Regions from separate parts of the Lactococcus cremoris subsp. cremoris KW2 genome, predicted to be linked through region 2. Evidence: predicted binding sites of a transcription regulator. Region 2 holds the regulator's gene; each other region holds the start of a gene.

Region 1 (3,287 bases), 440 kb from region 2:
GTTCATTGAAAATTTCCCAGAATTTTTCTTTATTTCCAGCGGCTTCAAGAGCGATACGTGGCAGGTTGACTGTGACAACTCCAAGATTATTACGTCCAGCAGTCACTTCATTCCCATTGGCATCTTTCCAACCTTGTAAGAATGAACGACAACCCATTGAAGCTTTAAATGAACCTGTTAATTCAACAATTTTATCATAGCTCAAAATATCAGGGTACATGCGTTTTGTTGAACATTCAAGGGCAAGTTCTTTGATGTCATAGTTTGGTGTTCCTACTTCTAGATTAAGTCCACGTTTGAGTGTGAAAATCAATTTAGGGAAAATGGCTGTGCGGTGCTCAGAACCTAAACCACCAATCCGTACTTTCAAAATTGCTTTTTGAATTTCACGCGCATACCAATCATCTCCTAAACCAAAACCAACAGTTACAAAAGGTGTTTGACCATTTGAAGTGAACAAAGTATTAATTTCATATTCTAAAGATTGCATTGCATCATAGATATCTTTAGCTGTTTTCTCACGAGCATAAGCTTCGCGTTTTTCATCGCCATCAATCCATTTTTGAGCATCTTTTAAGTGTTTTTGATAGTTTAACTTGGCATAAGGGGCCAAAACTTCATCGGCACGGTCAAATGAACAACCACCGTATTGGCTACTTGCCACATTGGCGATAATTTGACTGGCTTGAGCAGTTGCTGTTTGAATGGATTTGGGTGAATCAACTTGAGCATTTCCAAGTTTAAAACCATTTTCAAACATATTTTTAAAGTCAATCAAACAACAGTTAGCCATCGTTGTAAATGGGCTATAATCAAGGTCATGATAATGAATATCGCCTTTTTGGTGAGCATTTGCCACATGTGGGGGAAGGAGTTTCAAACCAATTGCTTTGGAAACCGCCCCAGCAGTCAAGTCACGTTGAGTATTGAAAACGTTAGAATCTTTATTGGCATTTTCATTAACGACAGTTTGGTCACGATTGATTAATTTTTCAATCGTGAAATTGATATCTGTCGCTTTGGTACGAGCTAAATCACGATTCGCACGATAAGAGATATATTCTTCAGCAAGTGCTGTTTCGCCAGACTCCAGAAGTTCTTGTTCAACAATGGATTGGATTTCATAAATTTTGACATTTTCAGAAAAACGACTAAAAATCTCACTGACCACTCTGTCAGTAAGTTCTGAGAGTACTGATTTATCTGTCAGTTCTACTTTTTTAGCCGCTTTAGTCAAGGCATCAAAAATTTTCTCACTATTAAATTTTACTGAGCGCCCATCACGCTTTATAACATTGATTTCTTCTAGTGTTACATCTTGATATTTTACTTCTGTTTTCATATATCCATCCTCTTCATTTACATCATCTATTCTATCAAATTCTCGCAAATGACACAATATATAGAATAAATTATGTAATGACACACAATATCTTGTGTCGCTTGCTTTCATTCAGCTTTTTCTTATTATTTGACAAAATATAAGTTTTTTGTATCACAATTGTAATATTTTTGTTTTAAATCAGATTTTTTAGATTAAAGGCAAAAAGTTTTTACAAATATGAATCCTTAACGGAAAAACGTTTACAAACCGCCACCAAATTGACATCTTTTTTTAGCTTGAGGCGTGGTAGAATAAAGATAGTACTTATTATATTTTGTAATCTTTAGAAAGGTAATTATTTATGCCAGTATCACGTGTTAAAGTTAAAAATAGACATTTAAAAAAGAAAACTAAAAAACCACTCGCTTTTTATAAACCAGCCACAAAATTTGCTGGCGCTGTTCTTATTGCCGGAACATTGACAACCACACATGAACTTCTTCTTCAACAGACAAGTCCAATGGTTCAAGCAGCGACTAACTCATCAGAGGCTTTTATTGAAAGTATTGCCGCATCAGCAAAACCTGTGGCAGATGCTAATGGCTTATATCCTTCGGTCATGATTGCCCAAGCTATTTTGGAAAGCAACTGGGGCTCAAGTCAGCTTTCACGAGCTCCCTATTATAATTTATTTGGTATTCAAGGTACTTATCAAGGAAAGAGCGTCGTATTTAAAACTCAAGAGTATCTCAATGGTAAATGGGTGACCAAAGATATGCCCTTTAGAGTCTATCCTTCCTTTAATCAAAGTTTTCAAGACAATGCTTATGTCCTAAAAACAACAAACTTTGGGAATGGTCCCTATTACGCTAAGGCTTGGCGAGCTAATGCTGCCACCTATCAAGACGCTACTGCTGCATTGACGGGCAAATATGCTACCGACCCAAGTTATGGCGCTTCACTGAATCGCATTATTTCTCAATATAATTTGACTCGTTTTGACGGAGCTTCTTCAGCTGGAAATACTAATTCTGGTGGCTCGACAACCACAAATACGAATAATAATTCTGGAACCAATAGCAGTTCAACTACTTATACCGTCAAATCTGGTGATACTCTTTGGGGAATTTCACAAAGATATGGAATTAGTGTCGCTCAAATTCAAAGTGCGAATAATCTTAAAAGTACCATTATCTACATTGGTCAAAAACTTGTACTGACAGGTTCAGCTTCTTCTACAAATTCAGGTGGTTCAAACAATTCCGCAAGCACTACTCCAACCACTTCTGTGACACCTGCAAAACCAGCTTCACAAACAACTGTTAAGGTTAAATCCGGAGATACCCTTTGGGCGCTATCAGTAAAATATAAAACTAGTATTGCTCAATTGAAAAGTTGGAATCATTTAAGTTCAGATACCATTTATATTGGTCAAAATCTTATTGTTTCACAATCTGCTGCTTCTTCAAATCCTTCGACAGGTTCGGGCTCAACTGCTACCAATAACTCAAACTCGACTTCTTCTAACTCAAATTCCTCAATTCATAAGGTCGTTAAAGGAGATACTCTCTGGGGACTTTCGCAAAAATCTGGCAGCCCAATTGCTTCAATCAAGGCTTGGAATCATTTATCTAGCGATACTATTTTAATTGGTCAGTATCTGCGAATAAAATAAATTATTATTAATGAACTTTTAGTTAATAAAAAAAGAATGAAATTCAATTCATTCTTTTTTTAATTCTTGTAAAACCGCTTGAAGATGGATAGAACGAGTCGGTTCTGACATTCCAACAGTCATTTCCCAAGGAGTTGTTTCTTTTTCAAGAGCCAATTCAAGAAAAACACGTTGAAATGAAGTTAATTCTTCACAGTTCGTTAAATAGTCAATCTCTTTTTTAGAGAGCAAAATTTTGTCACGTTGAATCACTTTGTTTAGGTAGCGAACCCAAAGTTCTAAATTCCA
Region 2 (3,287 bases):
TTGAACATCTGTATTTTTTAGAACTTCTGTGACTAATTTTTCAAAATTTTCTCGAATATCTTGTCGCTTTCCTAAAATATCTCCGATAGATTCCATTAATTTTGCTCCCCTTCCAATTTTTTGAGAGAGTCAAGCCTTATTTTTTCAAGTTTAGCAAGTTCCTCTTGGCTTGTTTTATTTTCATAGTCAGGATTTGACCATTTTGGTGCTTCTTTTTTGATTTTCGTTGAGTGCTTGGTAACTTCAGCCTTAGCCTTAGCAGTTGCTTGTTCTTCTCGCTCCAAAATGCGCTTTACAGCCGCCTCCGCTGTGAATACTTTATTTCTCATCCAATCATTCGCCAAAGCATTGACAAAGTTTGGGCTGAGTGAAGCATTTTTTTGTTGAACCAAAACATAATGAATCAAAATATTTTGAACTTCTGCTGGTAATTTTTGGCGAGTCAAATTAGCTAAAATTTTATGCTCATCAGAGCTGACAAAACCTCCAGCTTGGGTTTTTATCTGACGAATAAATTCATCAGGCTCATGGGCTTTACTGACGACAATCAAATCTGCAAAAACTTTTGGAAATTCTGAAAGTGCGGGTTGTGGTTGACTTGTTGCTGAAAGACTACGAATTAAATGATTCATATTCAAACTCTTATCGGCATTAGCTGTGCGTTCAGCCTGTTTGAATAATTCGTACCAATTGAGTTCAAATTTTTCTGCAAGAGAATAAAGTGTTAATGAATCTTGGTTCTCATTTGATAAACGATAACCTTGGCGTTCCATCAGACTTTTAAATGCCCCCATATCAAATTGGTTCTCTTTTAGTGATTGGTTTGGTGTGGCTTCCCTATCAAAATTAACTTTATAAACTTCATGGAACTTCTTAGAAATTTCTTTCCCTTTGGGTTCCATTGTTTTAGATAAAGCTGTGACACGATTTTCACCAATTCTTGATATTAAAAGTTGTCTATAAAAGTCATCAGCAAGGAAATTTTCAAAATTGAGAGGACTTTTCACTTCAAAATAAAGGCTACTATGGTCATCATAAACTCGAACTAATGATAGAGCTGAAAGTCTGTCAAGTGCCTCAATGAACGGATTAAGTCCGAGATTTAGATACTCCAAAAAATGAGAAATTCGACCCGTTGAGAAACTCAACATCATTTGGTAGAGGGCAAAAGCATCCGTCCCAATAATTGGTAAATAGAGTAGGCGAAAAGTCTCAGCGTCAAAGCTGGTCTTTCCTCGATTAAGCATTGTAAATGAATCTCCTGCTCTCATTTTTCCCTCACTCTAGTTTTACTGACTGTTTTTAATGACAGTTCTTTATCCACCGATTTAATGCTCATTAAGAAATCAGTCTTTATTTTTTAGTAATATTTTTTAGAAGCTCTTCTAATTCACTGACATCTTTAAATGAGCGATAAACACTCGCAAATCGGATATAAGTAATATCATCTAATTCAGCTAATTCTTGCATGACAAATTCGCCAATCACATCTGATTCAACTTCATTACTGTCAAGCTGCCGAATTTTTCGTTCAACATTGGCAACTGTTGTTTCAATATCTTCACTTGAAACAGGACGTTTATAGGCTGAACGAACTAAACCACGAACAATTTTTTCACGGTTAAAAGGTTCGCGTTTGTCATCTTTTTTAATGACTAAAAGGGGCATTTCTTCAATACGTTCAAAGGTTGTGAAGCGAAAACCACATGATTCGCAGACCCGGCGGCGACGAATCGCATCTTCGGCTTGTCTTGAATCAACAACTTTTGATTCTTCAGAAGAACACTTTGGACATCTCATATTATTCTCCTTAGTTTAGATAATAAACTGTTATTAGTCTTACTGACAGAAATTTTCTATTATTAAAAATTCTGTCAGTAACTTTTTTAATTATTGTTAATGATGGAATCGTCAGCTGCGCTGACAATCCCTTTATCTTCCAATAAAACACTTTCTGGTCATGTTCTATTGCCGCAAATATTTTAATTTATTTTTTTGGTAAAAATTTTGCTTCTAGACGATAAATCACTTGCCCTTTTTGTGAAAACTTTTGTTCATATTCAGTCATCACATTTTGAGGAGCAAATTCTTCATCTTGGTGTAAATCTAACCAAACTTTTTTTAGCTCCATGCCATAGTTTGCTAAAGAAACTAATGAGTATTCAAACAAGCCTCGGTTGTCCGTTTTGAAATGTATTTCACCTTCTGGACGTAAAATCTTTTCGTAAGTTGCAAGAAAAGATTTATAAGTCAAACGACGTTTTTCATGTCGTCCTTTTGGCCAAGGGTCAGAAAAGTTCAAATAAACTTGATCAATTTCACCGTCAGCAAAATATTCGCTCAAAGCTGCCCCATCAACGAGCATCATTTGGACATTTGGTAAATCGGCTTCAATCGCCTTATCTAATGCATAAGATAAAACTGATAACTGCATATCAATTGCAATGTAATTAATTTCAGGATGCAAAGCAGCCATTCCTGTAATAAAAGCACCTTTCCCACAACCAACTTCAATGTGAATTGGATGGTCATTGCCAAAACGTTCTGACCAACGTCCTTTAAAGTCTGCTGGATTTTCAACTACGATATGTGCGTTTTCAGCAAGCATTTCGCCTGCTCCTTTACGATTTCTGACGCGCATTTTTACCTCAATTTGTTTTATTTTTATTGGAAAATCAGTGAATCTGACTCTCCTTTTGTTTGTTGATTTTGATTATTCAATTATAAGCCAAAAAATAGGAAGGTCCAAACCCTAGCCTATTTTTACTAAAATAATTCACAAAATTTACGAAGTCCCAAGATTTCTTGGTTTACTTCTTTCATTTTTCCTCTAGAAAGATATTCAGAAATTTGCCGAAGAAAAGAAAGTTTCCCATACCAAGCCACTTTTTCCATAATGTCAGAACGTGGTCTCACACCAGAAGTCATCAGCCATAACGACCAGTTAGTTGGTTTGATATAGTGTGATAAAACATGTGCCATATCAACCATGGAATCTGATAAAAAGACCGTATCCCAATCTACAAGATAAATTTTTCCTGAATTATCATCCACTAGCCAGTTTTTGTGATTGACATCTCCATGAACAACCACGACCTCTTCATTTTTGATTTCAGGAATTTCCTTGCGCATTTCTTCAATAATTCCTGAGAGAAAATGGTTTGTTTGTAAGGCTTCAGTATTTCTGACACAATCCTCTAATAATTGTTCAGGCAAAACAATTTGACTTCCCAATTTTTTATAAGATTCAACTAGTTTTTTTGAGTCATGCAAATGTGCTAAAATAT
Region 3 (3,287 bases), 300 kb from region 2:
AAGGTTCAAAAAGATACATTGTTTCGCCTTTTTTAACCAATTCGTAGAATTTATCAGGAACAGTAACACCAAGTGAGAGAGTTTTAACGCGGATTTTTTCGTCAGCGTTTTCTTTTTTAGTTGATAAAAATTCCATGATATCTGGATGGAAAAGTGATAAATAAACTACACCAGCACCTTGTCGTTGCCCCAATTGATTGGCATAAGAAAAAGCATCCTCAAAAAGTTTCATGACAGGCACAACACCAGCGGCAACTCCATCATATCCTTTGATTGGTGCACCAGCAGCACGCAGATTAGTCAAATTAAGACCAACACCACCACCATTTTTAGAAAGTTGTAAGGCAGAATTAATCGTCCGTCCAATTGAATTCATATCATCAGTCAATTGTAAAAGAAAACAAGAAACGAATTCACCACGACGTTTACGACCAGCATTTAAGAAAGTTGGAGTAGCCGGTTGATAACGACGATTAATCATTGCAAAAGCAAGATTATTAGCTAATTTTTCATCGCCGTCAGCCATGTATAAAGCATTCATTAACACACGGTCTTCAAAATCTTCAAGATAGAGTGAACCGTCATTGTTTTTCATGGCATATTGATTATAAAATTTATAAGCAGCCATAAATGAATCAAAATGAAATTCAAATTTACTCAATTCTTTACGAAGATTTGTGATAAATTCTGGCTTATATTTTTCTAGAAATTCAGCTTCTAGGTATTCTTCTTTAACTAACCAATTAAGTTTATCGATATAAGTGTCAGCTTCATAACGATTAGGTTCAACATTCTCTTTGAAAAAAGCGGTAATTGCTTCTTTATCTTTGGCAAGAGGAATGCTACCATTCACGGGGATGTTAATCTCGTTATTGAGCTTGAAATAAGTTACATCTTTAAGTTGTTTTAGAGACATAATACTCCTTTTATAAAGTATTCACTTACTTTTAAAAATAAGTGAATCTGAAATGTATGATAAGTTCAAACTTGTTATTATAAAATAAAAGTTAAAATAAAGAAGCTTCACTCAAGTAGGGTGAAGCCATAAAAAATCACAGCGGATTTTTAAAGGTGACTTTCGCTCCTTGATCAAGCTGTGCAGCGAGTTTTTCAACGGCAGCAACATCAGCTGGCGTACCATTAAACTCAAAATCATATAAAAGTGGAATTTGATATTTTGCTGAAACTTCTTTAGCTGTAAAAATATAGATGCCAGCAAAATTACGATTTCCAGTGCCGATAATTCCACGACAATGTTTATAATTATCATTATAAGCCATAAAGTCAAAAACCGGGTCCATAACGTCTATTGATTTAGAAACGGTTGGTGATTCTTCAGCATAAGAGGGAGTTATCAAAAGGAAAGGCTCGTCCATCTCTAAATCATCGTCAGGTGTAATTTCGACATTCGGCAAGTTTGTTTTAGAAACAAAACGACGCGTTTGTCCAGTCACACTGAAATAAGCAAGTTTCATATTAAGCCAACTTTGCTAATTCAGAAGGACGGAAACCAGAAAAGGCGAAATCATCTTTTGTGATTACAGGAGCAGCTCGAAAACCCATTTCAATTACTTTTTCGACAAATTCAGGCTGTTCATCAATATTGATTTCGTTAAATGCAATTTCGTGTTCAGAAAGCCATTTTTTGACCATTTTGCATTGCATACAATTGTTTTTAGAATAAACTGTAACCATTTTAAATCTCCTTTTGGGGCCAATATATTTTTTAGACGGGAGTAAAAAGTCCTTGACTTTTTCTCGAGTTTTTATAGTCTTATTTTAGCGTAAAAAAAATATCTAGTCAAATTAAAGATACTAGATATAGTGTTAAATTATGTAAAAAAAGAAAAACAACACAATATATTGTGCTATTTTTCTTTTTGTCCCGATAAGTTTAAACCAAAGGGGACAAGGGATTCACAATGATTTTTGATTCTTTTGAGGTTTGTTTTATGTCGAAAAATGATAATAATTGCCAAAGCAAAAATAATAATTGAGAATAAAAGATCATAGGAAGTGAGAATAAATCCAAAGCTAGGGAAAATAAGAATTCCAAGCAGAGCAAAAATTGCAGCTACAACGCTTGAGAGGCTAATCATACTAAAGAGCCAGAGAACAAGAATAAAAATAACGAGAAGATAAAGAAGAAAGAATGGACTAAATCCAAGGACAACACCAGCAGAAGTAGCCACAGCTTTCCCGCCTTTAAAATGGTCGAAAATAGATAAGGTATGACCAATGACAGCCAACAATCCAAAAATTAAAGGAGAGACTCCATTAATATGGAAGATTAGTGGAAGAAGCGTTGCCAAAGTTCCTTTAAGCAAGTCAAAAATAAAGACCGCAATCCCAGCCTTTACACCAAGAATACGAAAAGTATTGGTCGTTCCAGTATTTCCTGAACCATAATCATGAAGATTTTTTTTGAAAAAAATCTTGCCAATCCATAGTCCAAAAGGAATTGCCCCTAAAAGATAGCTAGCAATGAGAAGAAGAATAATAATAAGCATAAGTTCTCCGAAGTTTATTTCGTTTAAAATCGATAATCTCTTTTAACTGTACAATTATACCATATTTTTATTAAAGATTACTGACAATATTGAAACTTATTGGCTTAATTGAAGCAAATATCTTACGATTAGCTTTTGAAATTCTCAGCAGTCCTTTGACAAAGCGTTCTGAACAAGGTACAATAATCAAGATGAATATTTTTTGTCAGTAAATTGCGAACAAAGCGAGTGATGATCTTGCTGATAAAAGATATGGGCTTTCGATGAGAGGAAAATAGATGGTAATAGATATTAATAATTACGATGACAGTGCAATTCAGGTCCTTGAAGGTTTGGACGCGGTCAGAAAGCGCCCAGGGATGTATATCGGATCAACTGATGGAACAGGTTTGCACCATTTGGTTTGGGAAATTGTAGATAATGCAGTCGATGAGGCCTTATCTGGTTTTGGGAATAAAATTACAGTGACCATTAATGCTGATGGTTCTTTATCTGTAGAAGATGAAGGGCGCGGAATGCCTGTCGGAAAACACGCGATGGGAATTCCAACTGTTGAGGTTATTTTCACTATTCTTCATGCTGGTGGTAAATTTGGTCAAGGGGGATATAAAACTTCTGGTGGATTGCATGGTGTAGGATCTTCGGTGGTAAATGCTCTTTCTACTTGGTTAGAAGTTGAAATCACTCGTGATGGGACTGTTTATTGCCAACGTTTTGAAAATGGAGGACATCCAGCAACTACTTTGGAAAAAATAGGGAAAGCTCCGAAATCAAAAA

Evidence for each region. Region 2 encodes NrdR, which represses ribonucleotide reductase genes. Its sites were predicted from a motif close to ACACNATATATNGTGT; they were not measured.
Region 1: nrdD (anaerobic ribonucleoside-triphosphate reductase) is a predicted target of NrdR. The motif match lies at 1,425-1,440, and genes of this name have one in related genera.
Region 3: KW2_RS04860 (redoxin NrdH) is a predicted target of NrdR. The motif match lies at 1,813-1,828, and genes of this name have one in related genera.

Annotation. Positions count from the first base shown of each region.
Region 1 is NC_022369.1:256,270-259,556, reverse strand. Features, by position in the region: gene nrdD (anaerobic ribonucleoside-triphosphate reductase) at 1-1,342, opposite strand, end outside; gene KW2_RS01310 (LysM peptidoglycan-binding domain-containing protein) at 1,686-2,999, shown strand; gene KW2_RS01305 (hypothetical protein) at 3,048-3,287, opposite strand, start outside.
Region 2 is NC_022369.1:700,020-703,306, reverse strand. Features, by position in the region: gene dnaI (primosomal protein DnaI) at 1-96, opposite strand, end outside; gene KW2_RS03485 (DnaD domain protein) at 96-1,271, opposite strand; gene nrdR (transcriptional regulator NrdR) at 1,354-1,800, opposite strand; gene trmB (tRNA (guanosine(46)-N7)-methyltransferase TrmB) at 1,988-2,641, opposite strand; gene KW2_RS03470 (phosphotransferase family protein) at 2,767-3,287, opposite strand, start outside.
Region 3 is NC_022369.1:1,002,386-1,005,672, forward strand. Features, by position in the region: gene nrdE (class 1b ribonucleoside-diphosphate reductase subunit alpha) at 1-916, opposite strand, end outside; gene nrdI (class Ib ribonucleoside-diphosphate reductase assembly flavoprotein NrdI) at 1,053-1,475, opposite strand; gene KW2_RS04860 (redoxin NrdH) at 1,477-1,695, opposite strand; gene plsY (glycerol-3-phosphate 1-O-acyltransferase PlsY) at 1,869-2,510, opposite strand; gene parE (DNA topoisomerase IV subunit B) at 2,789-3,287, shown strand, end outside.